DNA from 2 places in the Shewanella sp. TB7-MNA-CIBAN-0143 genome. Region 2 is predicted to be linked to the other one. Evidence: riboswitches for the same ligand, from Rfam matches in the RefSeq annotation. Region 2 holds a riboswitch; the other holds the start of a gene.

Region 1 (7,333 bases), on a different contig from region 2:
GAAACGAGCTTGGAATTTACTTGATGCAGCATCTGGAGTAAAAAACCCAACATTACAAAAATACTGGTTAGAAGCACATACTGAAAATCAAGTATTAGAACGGATTAAGCAAAGCTAGTCGTATTGGTACATTTGTATAGTAATAGAGAATATTTATAAAAAAGGATATCAAATTGATATCCTTTTTTAATTCAAATTTGCGATTAATATTGATGGCACTCAGTAAATCAATTTTCAAACTTGATAATCGTTTCTTAGTCTTAACCAAGCCACAATTGTGTTTTAGTCGCATCAATGATGCTAAGCGAAATCGTGTCTAAAGCCGCTTCACTGATCGTTAATGTTCCTTGCATCAATTCATCACGTCTAAACCAATGCAAAGTGATTTGTTCGCCAAGGGTTCGACTTTGCAGTTGCTGTTCAAATTGACTGGTTACTTGCAAGTGGTCTGCTGCAATCAATAAATCACCCGCACTTAATCCCGCTTGATGTGCTGGACTGTGTTGGCTAACCGTTAGAATTTTTAACCCTAATGATTCCGCTTTTGTTTTTGCGCCAAAACCAATGTTATAACCTGTAGCTCCAGCACCACCCAAATCAGTTACACCTTCACTGGCCCGTAAACTCATATTCACGCCCACTTGAGCCAGTAATTCTTTTAGTGGCAAATCGTCTGTGTTGTCGAGATAAGTAAATATATCGTCACAAGGGCGATTTAATAGCGCTTCAACAATCTGTTGATGGCTTGACGATTCAGTACCTACACCCGTTAAACCATATTGTTGCCAAAGTGTACGCATAACATCATCAAGGCTGTATTTACCTTGGGTTTCAATACGGATAGTTAAGTCTACATACAAGGCAAATAGTGCGCCTTTAGTGTAATAACTGACAATTGCATTAGCGGCATTTTCATCTTGCTTATAAAACTTAGTCCAAGCATTAAAACTTGATTGCTTTAAGGTTTGTTTAAAGCGACCTTCGCCTCGGTATACTCGAGTCATAATTTGACTGAGTAAAGTAAGGTAACCTTTCTCATCAATACACTGAGATTTAAAGGTAATTAAATCATCGTAATATGACGTGATACCTTCGTACGCCCACAATTGAGAAGTATAAGACTCTTGTGATAAATCAAATGGCGTAAACTCAGCAGGTTTAATCCGTTTAACGTTCCATGAGTGGAAATATTCATGGCTGCACAGTGATAAATAAGTGCGATAACCTTTATCTACTGGCGCATCGAGTGACAAAGGTAAGTCGTTGCGAGAGCACATTAACGCTGTTGATGCTTTATGTTCTAAACCGCCAAAACCATTGTCCAAAACGGTTGTCATGAACACATAACGCTTAAAGGGTGCTGGAGTGCCAAATAAATTAATTTGATATTCGCAAATCGCTTGTAAATCTTTGGCTAATCGAGCCATATTTGCTCTTTGTTTGCCACTGAGTACGATATCGTGTGGCACACCAGCAGCGAAAAAGGTTTCAATGGTCAGTTCACCCATTTCAACGGGATGGTCAATTAAGTCATCGTAGTTTTCAGCGCTAAAATCACCAAAGCTAAATTGTTCACCTGATGCTCTAGTCATGCTGGTGGCTAGCGTCCAATGAGCTAATTCTGCAAGTGCAGGTTTAGCCATGGTGACGGTATGTGGTTGAGACTCAAGACCATTAGCCGCTAGAAACACGCTACTGCCATTAAAAAAGCCATGATTAGTATCAAGGTGTGCAGTGCGAACAGACAAATCCCATGCATAAATTTGATAACACAGAGTGATATCACTGCCTTGGTTATTCAATTGCCATGTTTGTTTATCTAATTGAGTGACTGCAAGCGATTGTAGATTCTCTTTGGCATCAATTTCAATGATATTTTTGGCAAAATCGCGGATCATGTAGCTGCCAGGTAACCATGCTGGTAATGAAAAAATCTGAGATGGATTGGCGTTTTTTAGCGTAAAGGTCACTTCAAATAAATGAGCTTTTGGGTCGACCGCATGAATATGATAATGCATAAAGAATTCCGAATGAGTGGCAAGTCGCAATCAAAACGATTGAGCTATAATAACCAATGCTGCCAAAATTGACTCACTTAAGCAAACGAATCCCATTTTAGGCAAAATATTACCCATAAAAAGCGTTTTTACTGGAGTGATAGTTCAAAGAGTTGATAGTATTATCAATAGCATCAATGCAGTTATCTAATGAGGGCATCCAAATGGCCGAAGAAACCATATTTAGCAAAATTATCCGCCGTGAAATTCCAGCGGATATTTTATACCAAGATGAATTAGTCACCGCATTTCGGGATATTGCTCCGCAAGCTCCTACGCATATTCTGATTATTCCCAATCATTTAATCGCGACAGCAAATGATGTTAAAGCGTCTGATGAATTAGCATTAGGGCGGATGATAACAGTAGCGGCCAAACTTGCCGATGAAGCCGGTATTGCTGAAGATGGATATCGCTTAATCATGAATTGCAATAAGCATGGTGGTCAAGAGGTGTACCATATTCATATGCATCTTTTAGGGGGTAAACCATTAGGCCCAATGCTGAGTCGTGGATAATGAAAATTAACAGTGATTTTTTCCCGTTAACTGAAGTTGCCACCCGTTTTGTCAACCAGTTAGCTCAGTGCCGTCGTTTAGGGCTTTCAGTGCAAGAAGCCAGTGAGCATCATGTGTTAATTGAGTTACCTTACAGTCAAGATATTATTGGTTACCCCGACACCGGAGTCATTCATGGTGGGGTGATCACAACCTTGATAGATACCGCTTGTGGCACAGCCGTGGTATGCGCCATTTTGAAGAAGTACCAATCGTTAGAGTTGTCTCCAACATTGGATTTACGTGTCGACTACATGAAACCCGCAGAGCCTCATAAGTCGGTTTATGCCTTTGCTGAATGCTATCGTTTATCGTCAAGCGTTGCTTTTACCCGTGCGATAGCATATCAAGACAGTATTGATGAACCTATCGCTCACGCGGTGGGTTCTTTTATGCGAATTAGTCCAGAAATGGTCGGCGAAGAGTTTCGTCAAGTGTTAATGGGGAATTTACCGGGGGCGAAATCATGAGTGAGCCAACCCAAATAGAGACACAAAAGGGTTTAGATGTTCAAGATGTGGTTAAACGTGCCATTGAACTGAATGATTATAGTTACCTACTTGAGAAAGTACCTTACTCACAATTTATTGGCATGTCAGTGGCCCGTTTTGGTGATGAAATGGTATTTAGACTGCCGGCTAAAGATGACAACATTGGTAATCCGATTTTACCTGCAATACATGGCGGAGTGATTGCTGGGTTTATGGAAATGTCGGCAATTGTGCAATTAATGGTATTTATGCAAGCCAAGAAAGTACCTAAAATTGTTGATTTTTCAATTGATTATTTACGCGCAGGTTTACATCAAGATACCTTTGCAGAATGTAAAATTACTCGCCAAGGCCGCCGTGTGGCTAACGTCAGTATGAACTGTTGGCAAACCAACCGTAAACAATTAATAGCCACTGCCAGAGCACATTTTTTGATAGATTAAGTCAACGTTTTACATTAACAGCAAATAAGGAGATAGCATGAAAATAACGTCAATATTTGTGTTCGCATTAGCATTGTTGCTTAGCGCCTGTGCGCATAACACGGCAGGTATTTCGGTAGACTCAAGCGGACAGGTTAGAGTCGATAGCAGCTCTTTTGCCAGTGATGTCAATGTTGTGGATATTTCATCTGTCATGGTTGCTGACTTAATCAAAGCATCGGCGCTAATTCAAAGCAGATCGAGCACTGACCTACGTCTACAATATAAGTTCACTTGGTACGATGCTAGCGGATTTACAGTTGAGGATGAAGCAAGCAGTTGGAAGTCGGTTAAATTACATGGTAAACAGCAGTTGCAAGTGGGCGCGGTAGCGCCCAATACACAAGCTATTCGATTTGAGATTTATGTGCGCGAAGCTTTCTCAAATTAAGCCACGCTACAGAGAACTTGAAGAGACATGATTACTGAGATTTAATATAAAGTTAATCAATTATATTTTTGCGTTATCAAATTGTATCGCTGCTCGTGTATTCATGGTGAAGTTAGTTTATAATCGTGATCGCCAAGGGGTGTTCAGTAAAACCTGAACTGAGATGTCTGTATGACGAACCCTTAGAACCTGATCCGGCTTATACCGGCGTAGGAATGGGCCACACTATTTATGTGCACCTCTTATTCGCTACTCTTGCCGGATCTCAAAATCACTATTTGAGGTCCTATGTTCACGAAAAACTCTACTAGGTTATACCAAACACCAATCGCCTTAGCGGTAATGGTGGCATTAAGCTCGCCTGTGGTTATGGCTAAAACGGCCGATGTTGAAAATGTCACTCCCGAATATGAAAAAATGGAAGTGATTGTTGTTAATGCTGATTTTAGTAATATCAGCCTTGATAAAATGCCGTCAAGCGTGACGGTTATTGATGCCCAACAATTAGAAGACGAAGGGGCGCAACATTTTGAAGATGTGCTCAATTCTATTGCCAACTTTAACTGGTCTGGTGGCAGTTCTCGTCCTAAATATTTCCAAATTCGTGGTGTCGGTGAACAAGAACAATATCAAGGTGCACCTAACTCATCGGTTGGCTTTGTGGTCGACGACATCGACCTATCAGGCCTTGGCATGGTGTCGAGTATGTACGACATGCAGCAAGTTGAAGTCTTGCGCGGTCCACAAGGTACTCAATATGGTGCTAATGCACTAGCTGGATTAATTTACTTAAAAAGTAATGACCCTACCGAATCATTTGAACATGGCGCAAAAGTCAGTTTAGGTGATGACAATCTTCGTACTCTTTCTGGTTTTAGCTCTGGTCCACTCAATGACTCAGGTAAATTGCTCTACCGTGTATCACTAGAACAGCACAATCAAAATGGTTACCGTGACAACCTTTATCTTAACCGTGATGATACCAATGAACGTGATGAGTTAACGGCTAGGGCTAAGTTCCGTTGGTACGCTACTGACGATCTTCAAGTTGATTTAACCTTATTGCATGCCAATTTTGATAATGGTTACGATGTGTGGACATTAGATAATAATCGCAGTAATACCTTAACTGACCAACCCGGTGTTGATACACAAAAAACGACTGGAGCAGGGGTTAAGTTCATATACACGGGTATGCAAGCATTTGACTTCACATCATTAACATCATTTGCGCAAACTGATCATCATAATGGATATGATGGTGATTGGGCCAATTCGGATTATTGGGCGAGTAAAGCATGTACTGTGTATGACGACGCAGGAGCGGCCTCAGGTACTGAACCTTGTGTTTATGATTACACCTGGGACAAAAAGGGCGATCGTAAAACCTTTACCCAAGAGTTCCGTTTATCATCCAAAGATGCAGGACGCATCTTCGCCGGTAGTACCGACTGGTTATTGGGTGTATACGCGATGAATTTGAAAGAAGATAACGACTTATACTCGGAATACAACACCTGGCCAGATGAAGTGTTGCAGTCAAACTATGAGGCGACAAACTATGCCATATTTGGTCAATTAGACAGCCATTTAGGTGATGATTACTTATTGTCGACTGGGTTGCGTTTCGAGCGCCGCGATAGTGATTATAGTGACAGCAATAAAGATGACTTTGCCCCATCAGAAGATATGTGGGGCGGCCATATTGCGTTGTCAAAAGCCATTAATGCTAATCACAATGCTTATGCTCGTGTCGCCCGCGGTTATAAGGCGGGTGGTTTTAATATGACACTGCCTGCTGAATTGTCTGACAAGAAACAGTTCGACACTGAGATTTTATATAACTATGAAGTTGGCTTAAAATCGAGCTGGTTTGATGGAGAAGTGGATTCTACCTTGGCGCTATTTTATATGGACCGCCAAGACCAACAAGTTGCCGCCTCTTTACAAGACCCAGATAGCCCGCAGCGTTTTATTCTATTTACCGAAAATGCTGGCAGTTCAAGTAACTATGGCGCGGAACTCGATGCAAAATGGTATTTAACAGAAAATATTGAATTCTATGGTAGTTTCGGTTGGTTAGAAACTGAATATGGCCAATATCAATACAGTGACAAATACGGTTCTACCGTCGATTTATCTGGGCGCGACTTAGCGCATTCACCTAAATTTACTTACAGTGCTGGTATGACTTATGTTGCTGATTCTGGTTGGTTTGTAAACGTGAATGCCAGTGGTAAAAGCCAGTTTTATTATTCTGACAGCAATGAATCTCAGTCAGAAGCCTATACCATTTATAACGCCCGTTTAGGCTATGAAACGCCAACATGGTCGGCATATTTATGGGGCCGCAATTTGTTTGATGAACAATATGGTGTGCGAGGCTTTTACTTTGGCAACGAACCAGATCAAGATTGGGTCGATAAACAATATATTCGTTACGGTGATCCGCGCCAAATGGGTGTGACATTAGAAGTTCAATTTATGTAATGACATAAAATCGCTGTAGCCTTTGTTGCAGCGATTTTTATTAAGGAATAGAAATGAAGTTAACTGCAGAAATCAGTATGTATCCGTTCAATGAAAACTATCTCGATCCTATCCAATGGTTTATCGGCAGAGTGGATAGTTATGACAATATTCAACGAGTGACTAACGCGATGGCAACCCAAGTCTGTGGCGAGTATGCTGATGTAATGTCGATGCTAGCCGTTGAAATGCAAGCCGCACATCAAAAGTGGGGTAAAGCTGTTTTTGTGTGTAAATTTATCGGTGGTGAGCTCAACCTAGCTCATAGCGAATAACCACAATGAATGATCTATTTATAACGCTACAACAAGCCTTTAGTGAAGCGTCATTAATGACGTTTTGGGAGGCTGTTGCCGTTATGCTAGCGCTTGCTTACTTAATTCTTGCTATGCGGACTAATATCTGGTGTTGGTCGGCAGCATTTATTAGTACCGCCATTTACACTGTACTATTTTGGAATGTATCGTTATTGATGGAGTCAGTCCTTAATATTTATTATATGGGGATGGCGGTATATGGTTATTGGCTGTGGTTGCACGTGCCACCTTCTCAGCAAAGCAATTTGCACAATTCTGAGCTGCATAATGGTACTCAGCACAACATAGAAACCAATCACCTTAATATTACCAGTTGGTCTTGGAGTACTCACGCTCGGCTTATCGGCGCGACATCATTAGTGTCTATGCTGGTGGGATATTTAATGGCTCATTACACGTCGGCCGCATTTCCCTATATCGATGCGGCAACCACTTGTTTTGCTATCGTTACAACCTATCTAGTAGCGAAAAAAGTGCTGGAAAATTGGCTCTATTGGGTCGTCATTGAT
Region 2 (7,333 bases):
GCTGCCAGCGTAAATCCTTACCATTAAATCGATGTAGAACACCGTATTGGGTAAAGGTATTGCAGATGTGCTGAAGGCCCACCAGCGCTTGCATACTGGCGATAATACCCACAGCAGGCCCTAGCACTCCAGTTTGAGTACAATTTTGCATAATGGGGGTATCAAGTGGATATAAACAACAATAGCAACCGCTGTATGAATGCGAATGTGTGTGGGAAAAATCGATACAAAATAATTGCCCCTGATATGCACTAATAGCACCACTAACCAAGGCTAACTGATGCTGTACACACATTTGGTTTATCAGTTGCCTCGCACTCACATTATCAGTGCAATCAAACACCACAGGTTTTACGGTAAATTGTTTAACAAGCTGATTAAAATGCGCTGATGTAACTCGTTGTGCTAGCACATCGATGGTGATTTCAGGGTAAGCGCTACTAAGCACATTTTTTGCAATGCTGACTTTGGCTTTGCCAATATCAGCGGCCCTGAACAGGAGTTGCCTTGGTAGATTGGATAATTCAACCACATCATGATCAATTAACAGTATTTTCTGAACACCCGCGGCTGCTAAATAGTGCGCCACTAAATGCCCTAAACCTCCAACACCGATGATCACTACAGCGCTATTCATAATGGCAAGCTGCCCTGCTTCTCCAATATCGCTCAGTAACATGGTGCGCGAATACTGAATATAATCCCGATCAGATAAAGTACTCATACACCCTCCTGAGATAAATTGGCTTTAGGTAAAGGTCGGGTAAGCTGCAACCATTTATGATGCAAAGTTCGATAAGCCTTCGCCGGATCGTCAGCCGTTGCCACTGCTCTAACAACAGCAGCATCACCAACGCCTGTATCCGCAATCAACGCCAAATTACTGAGATCGATCCCGCCAATAGCAACTGTCGGATAATGGCGCGCAAATAAACTGGCATAACGTTTAAGTTTACTGAGCCCTTGAGGCGCGGAAGGCATTTGCTTGGTCGTGGTAGCAAAAATATGCCCAAGAGCAATATATGAAGGCGAACATTGGTGAGCTAATAAGGCTTCAAAATAACTGTGACTCGATAACCCTAACGCCATTCCTGTTGCCGCTATCGCGGTTAAATCTGCAGTTGCCATATCTTCTTGGCCTAAATGAACCCCAAACGCACCGTGTTTAATCGCCAGTGGCCAATGATCATTAATAAACAACTGAGCATGATATTCGCGACCGAGTTTGATGGCCTCAATGATATTGGCTTCGAGTGTTAATCCTTGTAATACATGGCTGTCATCAGTATCGATATTAATAGCTAACTTGGCACGATATTGAACCGTCTTACAGCCCGCTTTTAACAATTGTTTAAGCATATCGATATCAGCTACAACAGGATAAATCCCCAAGGGTTGATGCAGTGATTTAAAACCATTCGGTGCAGCTTGCTTGCACGAATCATCAGCGAGATGCTCAGAAGATACCAACTTGATTGATGGCATCATGCCTAAATCATCAGGCCAACCAGTACGGGCTAAAACACCAGGTCCTTGACCAAGGCTTACGCCTAAAGTAAGTCCCTTATTGACGTAGGCTTTTGCCAGCACAATAGCATCATGAATCACGAACTCATGGGCAATAAAACACGCTATGGCAGATGATAATGTGCAACCACTGCCATGATTATTGGTGGTTGCTATCCGCTGGCTACTTAGCATAAACACCGCATTACTGTGTGTAATACTGGCACCTTTAACGCTTTTACTCACATATACATCTATTGCATATTGTTGCTGCCATTGAGCATCACCGCCTTTAGCGAGCACATTGCATTTAAATGTATCGGATAACAATTTGGCATCGCAGATCATTTGCTGTTGCTGAGCAACCTTGTTATCGACATCACAATATTGCGCGAACGCATACTGAGAACATAAACGTTTCAATTCGTGCTGATTAGGCGTTAGTAGATCAATTAAGCCAATGAGAGGACTAAAATCGAGTTCGATAGGATTAAAGTGCGCACCACTACTGGCGACCATGACAGGATCAAGCACCACAAAAGGTACCATCATCTGAGTAGCACGCATTTGAGCTAAACAGCCAGCTAATATGTCCACCTGTGCTTGGGATGCCAACAGGCCAATTTTAATCGCCACTGGCGGCAGATCGGCAAGTAAACTGCTGAACTGAGCCAACAACATGGATTCAGAAACGGTTTCAACAAGGCTCACACTGACTGAGTTTTGCGCAGTTACTGTGGTTATTACGCTACACCCGTGACACGACAAGTCTTGCAAAGTTAATAAATCAGCTTGAATCCCCGCACCACCACCACTGTCAGAACCCGCTATGGTCCAGACAATGGGTGGGGTTTGCGTTATGGATTCACTGACAAATGTCGATGAATTCATGGCGATTATTCCACCTCAACCGTTAAGTCAGTATCAACTTGTGCGACAGATTTGACGTCATGATAAAGCGCCGATCCCGACGCTTTGAACTCTGCCGACTTTTGTGCCATCGCTTCCGCCGGATTTATGGCTTGAGCCGTATGTTGAGCTTGATAAGCACTAGCGGAAGAGACTTCAATCTTAAGTGCTTCAGCTTGTTCAAGATTCGCGGCATATTCACGCACTTCGTGGGTTATTTTCATCGAACAGAATTTAGGTCCACACATTGAACAAAAGTGAGCCACTTTTGCCGATTCTTGTGGTAACGATTCGTCGTGGTAAGCACGAGCGGTATCAGGATCAAGACCTAGGTTATATTGATCTTCCCAACGGAATTCAAAGCGGGCTTTTGATAACGCATTATCACGTACTTGCGCACCTGGATGACCTTTAGCGACATCAGCAGCATGAGCTGCAATCTTGTAGGCAATTAAGCCTTGTTTTACATCTTCTTTATTTGGCAAACCTAAGTGTTCTTTGGGGGTGACGTAACACAACATCGCCACGCCGTACCAAGCCATCATGGCAGCGCCGATACCAGAGGTGAAGTGATCATAGCCCGGCGCAATATCGGTTGTTTGTGGGCCTAAGGTATAAAATGGTGCTTCGTCACAAAGGGCCAATTGCTTTTCCATATTGACTTTAATCAATTGCATTGGCACATGACCAGGGCCTTCAATGATGGTTTGCACATCATATTCCCATGCAATTTTGACCAATTCACCTAAGGTTTCTAATTCCGCAAATTGCGCTTCATCATTGGCATCGGCAATTGAACCGGGGCGCATACCATCGCCTAACGACAATGACACATCGTATTGGGCGCAAATCTGGCAAATATCACGAAAATGTTCATATAAGAAACTTTCTTGATGGTGGCTTAAACACCACTTAGCCATAATTGAACCGCCACGTGACACAATGCCGGTAAGGCGTTTAGCGGTCATGGGTACATAACGCAATAACACCCCAGCATGAATCGTAAAATAATCTACGCCCTGCTCGGCTTGTTCAATCAATGTATCTCTAAATACTGCCCAACTGAGGTCTTCGGCAATGCCATTAACCTTTTCTAATGCTTGATAAATCGGCACGGTACCAATTGGCACTGGCGAATTACGGATAAGCCACTCACGCGTTTCATGAATATAACGCCCGGTCGACAAGTCCATGACCGTATCTGCACCCCAACGGGTTGACCACACCAGTTTTTCAACTTCTTCTTCAATCGAAGATGTCACCGCTGAATTACCAATATTGGCATTCACCTTCACCAAAAAATTACGCCCAATAATCATAGGTTCGGTTTCAGGATGGTTAATATTCAACGGAATAATCGCTCGACCTCGAGCGACTTCATCACGGACAAACTCAGGTGTGATCAGCTGACCAATATGAGCACCAAAAGCCTCTCCAGGCGCTTTTTGGGTTAATACGGTGTCGGTTACTTCAGCACGAGCCATGTTTTCACGAATGGCAATGTATTCCATTTCAGGGGTAATAATACCTTGGCGTGCATAATACATTTGGGTCACGCATTTGCCCGACTTGGCACGTTTAGGCGCGACAAGGGCATCAAAGCGTAAATGATCGAGTCCATCATCGGCTAGTCGCTGTTGGGTAAAGCCTGAACTTGCACCGGTTAATTGCTCTGTATCTTGGCGCTCATCAATCCATGCTTGTCGGATTTTAGGTAAGCCTTCACGCACATTAATATCGGCAAGGGGATCAGAATAAGCACCCGCGCAGTCGTAGACCATAATAGGCGGATTGGCTTGTTTAATGGGTTTTGCATCGGTGCCGCCAATCACGGTTTCAGTTTGATTAACCTGACGCATAGCGACGTTGATATCAGCTCGACTACCCGTTAAATAGACTTTTTCAGAATTAGGATGTTGTAACGGTTTAAGGGTATCAATAAATTGTTGAGCGTTAGCTCGAGTTTGACGACGGTTTGGATTTGACATTAGCAACCTCAATATTAAGAGTAGAGTTGCTTGTCTGGAGAGGTGTTGATAGCAGCAGTAAACAATAAAAAATACTATTGCTTACGTCAATAATCACATAGAAAAATACTAAAGTAATAACGTAACTGGATATATAAACCGATAAAAAACTCGGAGGTAAACGTCCATTTACGGTCTTGTTAATACGTTATTTATCTTCCCAACTATCATGATTATTACGCTTGTTTCCTTCGCAGGTTCTAGCCTGATCAGGTTCAACGGATCCCGAATAAACGGTCTCAGCCATAATGGCACTCCGACAAGATGTCACGCAGTATAAGCAAGTTTTTCGCTAAATAACAAGCACTAAAATAATCATTTCATACAAAAGTTATCAATCCACATGTCAGAAACTGATGCAGTGTCATTGATATCTCCATGATTCATTCATCACCACAGACAGCTATTCATCAAGGTGCGACACTATGTCGCATTCATCATATTTATTAGCAGGTTATAATTTCAAAAAACTGATAAAAACCTTTGAAATATATTCATCAAAGGTTGATAAAATAATAACAAAGGTGATGACGTTGGTAAAAAAAGCAATCCAAACCATTAAATCAAATACAAATTACCCATGGGTTTACTCATCAATTTCATTGGCTGTAATGTTTGCTATTACACCTCAAGTAATGGCTGAGCAGTACGATAAGCAAAATAGTGAAGGCATTGAGCGGGTTGAAGTACATGGACAAAACACGACTAACAAAGACTTACTCGGCTCAGCCCAAAGCTTACTTGAAAAGCAAGGAGTAGACTTTTCTGAAGCAGGTGGCGTATCGGCATTACCGATTTTAAATGGCATGATGGGCGATCGCATTAAGGTGCTCATTGATGGCAGTGATATTACCTCATCATGTGCAAACCAGATGAACCCGCCACTTTCTTATGTGTCAGCCAATCACATTAGTTCGACCCAAGTGGTTGCTGGAGTCTCTCCGGTGAGCGCCGGTGGCGATAACATTGCTGGCGTAATTAACGTCAATAGCTTAACCCCTGTATTTACCGAGAGTGACAATGTGACATGGCAAAGTGGTAACATATCTAGTGGTTACCGAAGTACCAACGACGCTATTCTCGCAGGTGTAAATGCCACTGTTGCAAATAAAACATTAAGCTTTAGTTACCAAGGAGCATTTGAAGACGCTAACAGCTATACCGACGGCCACGGCGATAAAGTACTAGACACCTTATACCAATCACAAAATCATGCATTAGTTGCTGCTTGGCAAGATGACAACCAACAAATTGCTGTCAAATTGACCCATCAACATATCCCCTTTCAAGGTTTCGCTAACCAGTATATGGACATGACGAATAATGACAGTTATGGCGCATTAGTGCGCTATCAACGAACGCTGGAAAATGAAGGCGAGTTCACTGCCCAAGTAAACTGGCACCATGTAGAGCATGAGATGGGTTTCTTTAGCGATGAAAAAACCGGCATGATGCCAATGGAAACTAAGGGTAAAGATTACAGTTACCAACTGCATTGGCTGCTGCCAATCAGTTCAGACAGTACATTATTAATTGGCCAAGAATATTATGTTTATCAGCTTGATGATACATGGCCAGCGATTGAAGGTTCTACCATGATGGGCCCCAATGACTACGTCAATATCAATGATGGCGAACGCCAACGTGCTGCACTTTATGGCGAGTGGCAACAAACACTTAATACTCGTTGGTGGCTGTCTGCAGGTGTTCGTTATGAATACGTATCAACCAGCACAGGTGAGGTTCAACCTTATAACACTATGAGTATGATGGGCATGACCAATGTTAATGCCATGGCCGCAGATGAATTTAATAGCCTATATCGAAAGCACAATGACAATAACATCGATGCCACCCTTCTAGCTCGCTATCAACTCAGTGATACTGAAGTGATAGAACTTGGTTTAGCCCGAAAGAACCGCGCCCCAAATTTATATGAGCGATACAGTTGGGGCCAAAGCACCATGTCGACGACTATGATTGGCTGGTACGGCGATGCAAACGGCTACATAGGTAACCCAGACCTTAGTGCAGAAACTGCACATACATTGAGTATGGCTTACAAGCGAGTACAAGATGATTTAGCATTTAGTGCAACAGCTTGGTATAGCGACATCAATAATTATATTGATGCTAATGTGGTCAGCAGCTTTAATCGCACAAGCATCGATAGTAATCGTCGTCATATTTTACAGTTTGCAAATGTGGACGTGACCTTGTTTGGTGCACGCATAGATGCTGAATATCAAATAACAGAAAACCGCAGTGGTAAATGGCTCCTTAACGCTAATATCAGTGCCACGCGCGGCGAAAGAGATGACAATGACCAAGCGCTGTATCAAATAAAACCTTTGCAAACTAAGCTAGCTTTACAACAACAGCTAGGCGATTGGCAAAATAGTCTCAGTTGGCTATGGGTTGCGAGTAAAGACCGCGTGGATGAACAGCGTTTAGAAAACACAACTGACAGTTACACACTGCTTAACTTAAGCAGCAGTATCCAATGGCAAGATGCCACAATGACTATAGCAGTGAAAAATCTGCTTGATGAGTATTATCAATTGCCACTTGGCGGTATCAGTATTGCTGAATATAAGGCTGATAACAGTAACGGTTTTCAACAAATCGCTGGTGCGGGTCGCTCACTCGAATTGAATGTCAGTTACGCGTTCTAGTTAATCAGCTATAAGTCATAAAGCATATGGCCAGTAATGTGTACCACATTATTGGCTAGGCTAAAACAGCAATTTTGCTGATGTTAAGACAGTGAACCCGCGACCTCCGGCGTGACAGGCCGGTTTCTATTGATCTGCGATGGAATAACACTAATGAGCTGACATTTGATAATCTAGCAGGTATTGCATTCTAGGCTGAATAACACATTCTGTTGA

The links. Region 2 has a riboswitch for thiamine pyrophosphate ahead of thiC (phosphomethylpyrimidine synthase ThiC). Riboswitches for the same ligand answer to the same signal wherever they lie in the genome.
Region 1: another riboswitch for thiamine pyrophosphate. It lies ahead of AAEY97_RS05140 (TonB-dependent receptor); the one in region 2 lies ahead of thiC (phosphomethylpyrimidine synthase ThiC).

Annotation. Positions count from the first base shown of each region.
Region 1 is NZ_JBEOPL010000004.1:202,241-209,573, reverse strand. It holds gene AAEY97_RS05170 (CsgG/HfaB family protein) at 1-118, shown strand, start outside; gene AAEY97_RS05165 (M61 family metallopeptidase) at 261-2,018, opposite strand; gene hinT (purine nucleoside phosphoramidase) at 2,222-2,575, shown strand; gene AAEY97_RS05155 (PaaI family thioesterase) at 2,575-3,084, shown strand; gene AAEY97_RS05150 (PaaI family thioesterase) at 3,081-3,548, shown strand; gene AAEY97_RS05145 (YcfL family putative periplasmic lipoprotein) at 3,586-3,978, shown strand; TPP riboswitch at 4,104-4,211, shown strand; gene AAEY97_RS05140 (TonB-dependent receptor) at 4,267-6,468, shown strand; gene AAEY97_RS05135 (hypothetical protein) at 6,522-6,782, shown strand; gene pnuC (nicotinamide riboside transporter PnuC) at 6,788-7,333, shown strand, end outside.
Region 2 is NZ_JBEOPL010000031.1:128-7,460, reverse strand. It holds gene AAEY97_RS19510 (HesA/MoeB/ThiF family protein) at 1-724, opposite strand, end outside; gene AAEY97_RS19505 (bifunctional hydroxymethylpyrimidine kinase/phosphomethylpyrimidine kinase) at 721-2,397, opposite strand; gene thiC (phosphomethylpyrimidine synthase ThiC) at 2,403-4,403, opposite strand; TPP riboswitch at 4,612-4,711, opposite strand; gene AAEY97_RS19495 (TonB-dependent receptor plug domain-containing protein) at 4,970-7,117, shown strand.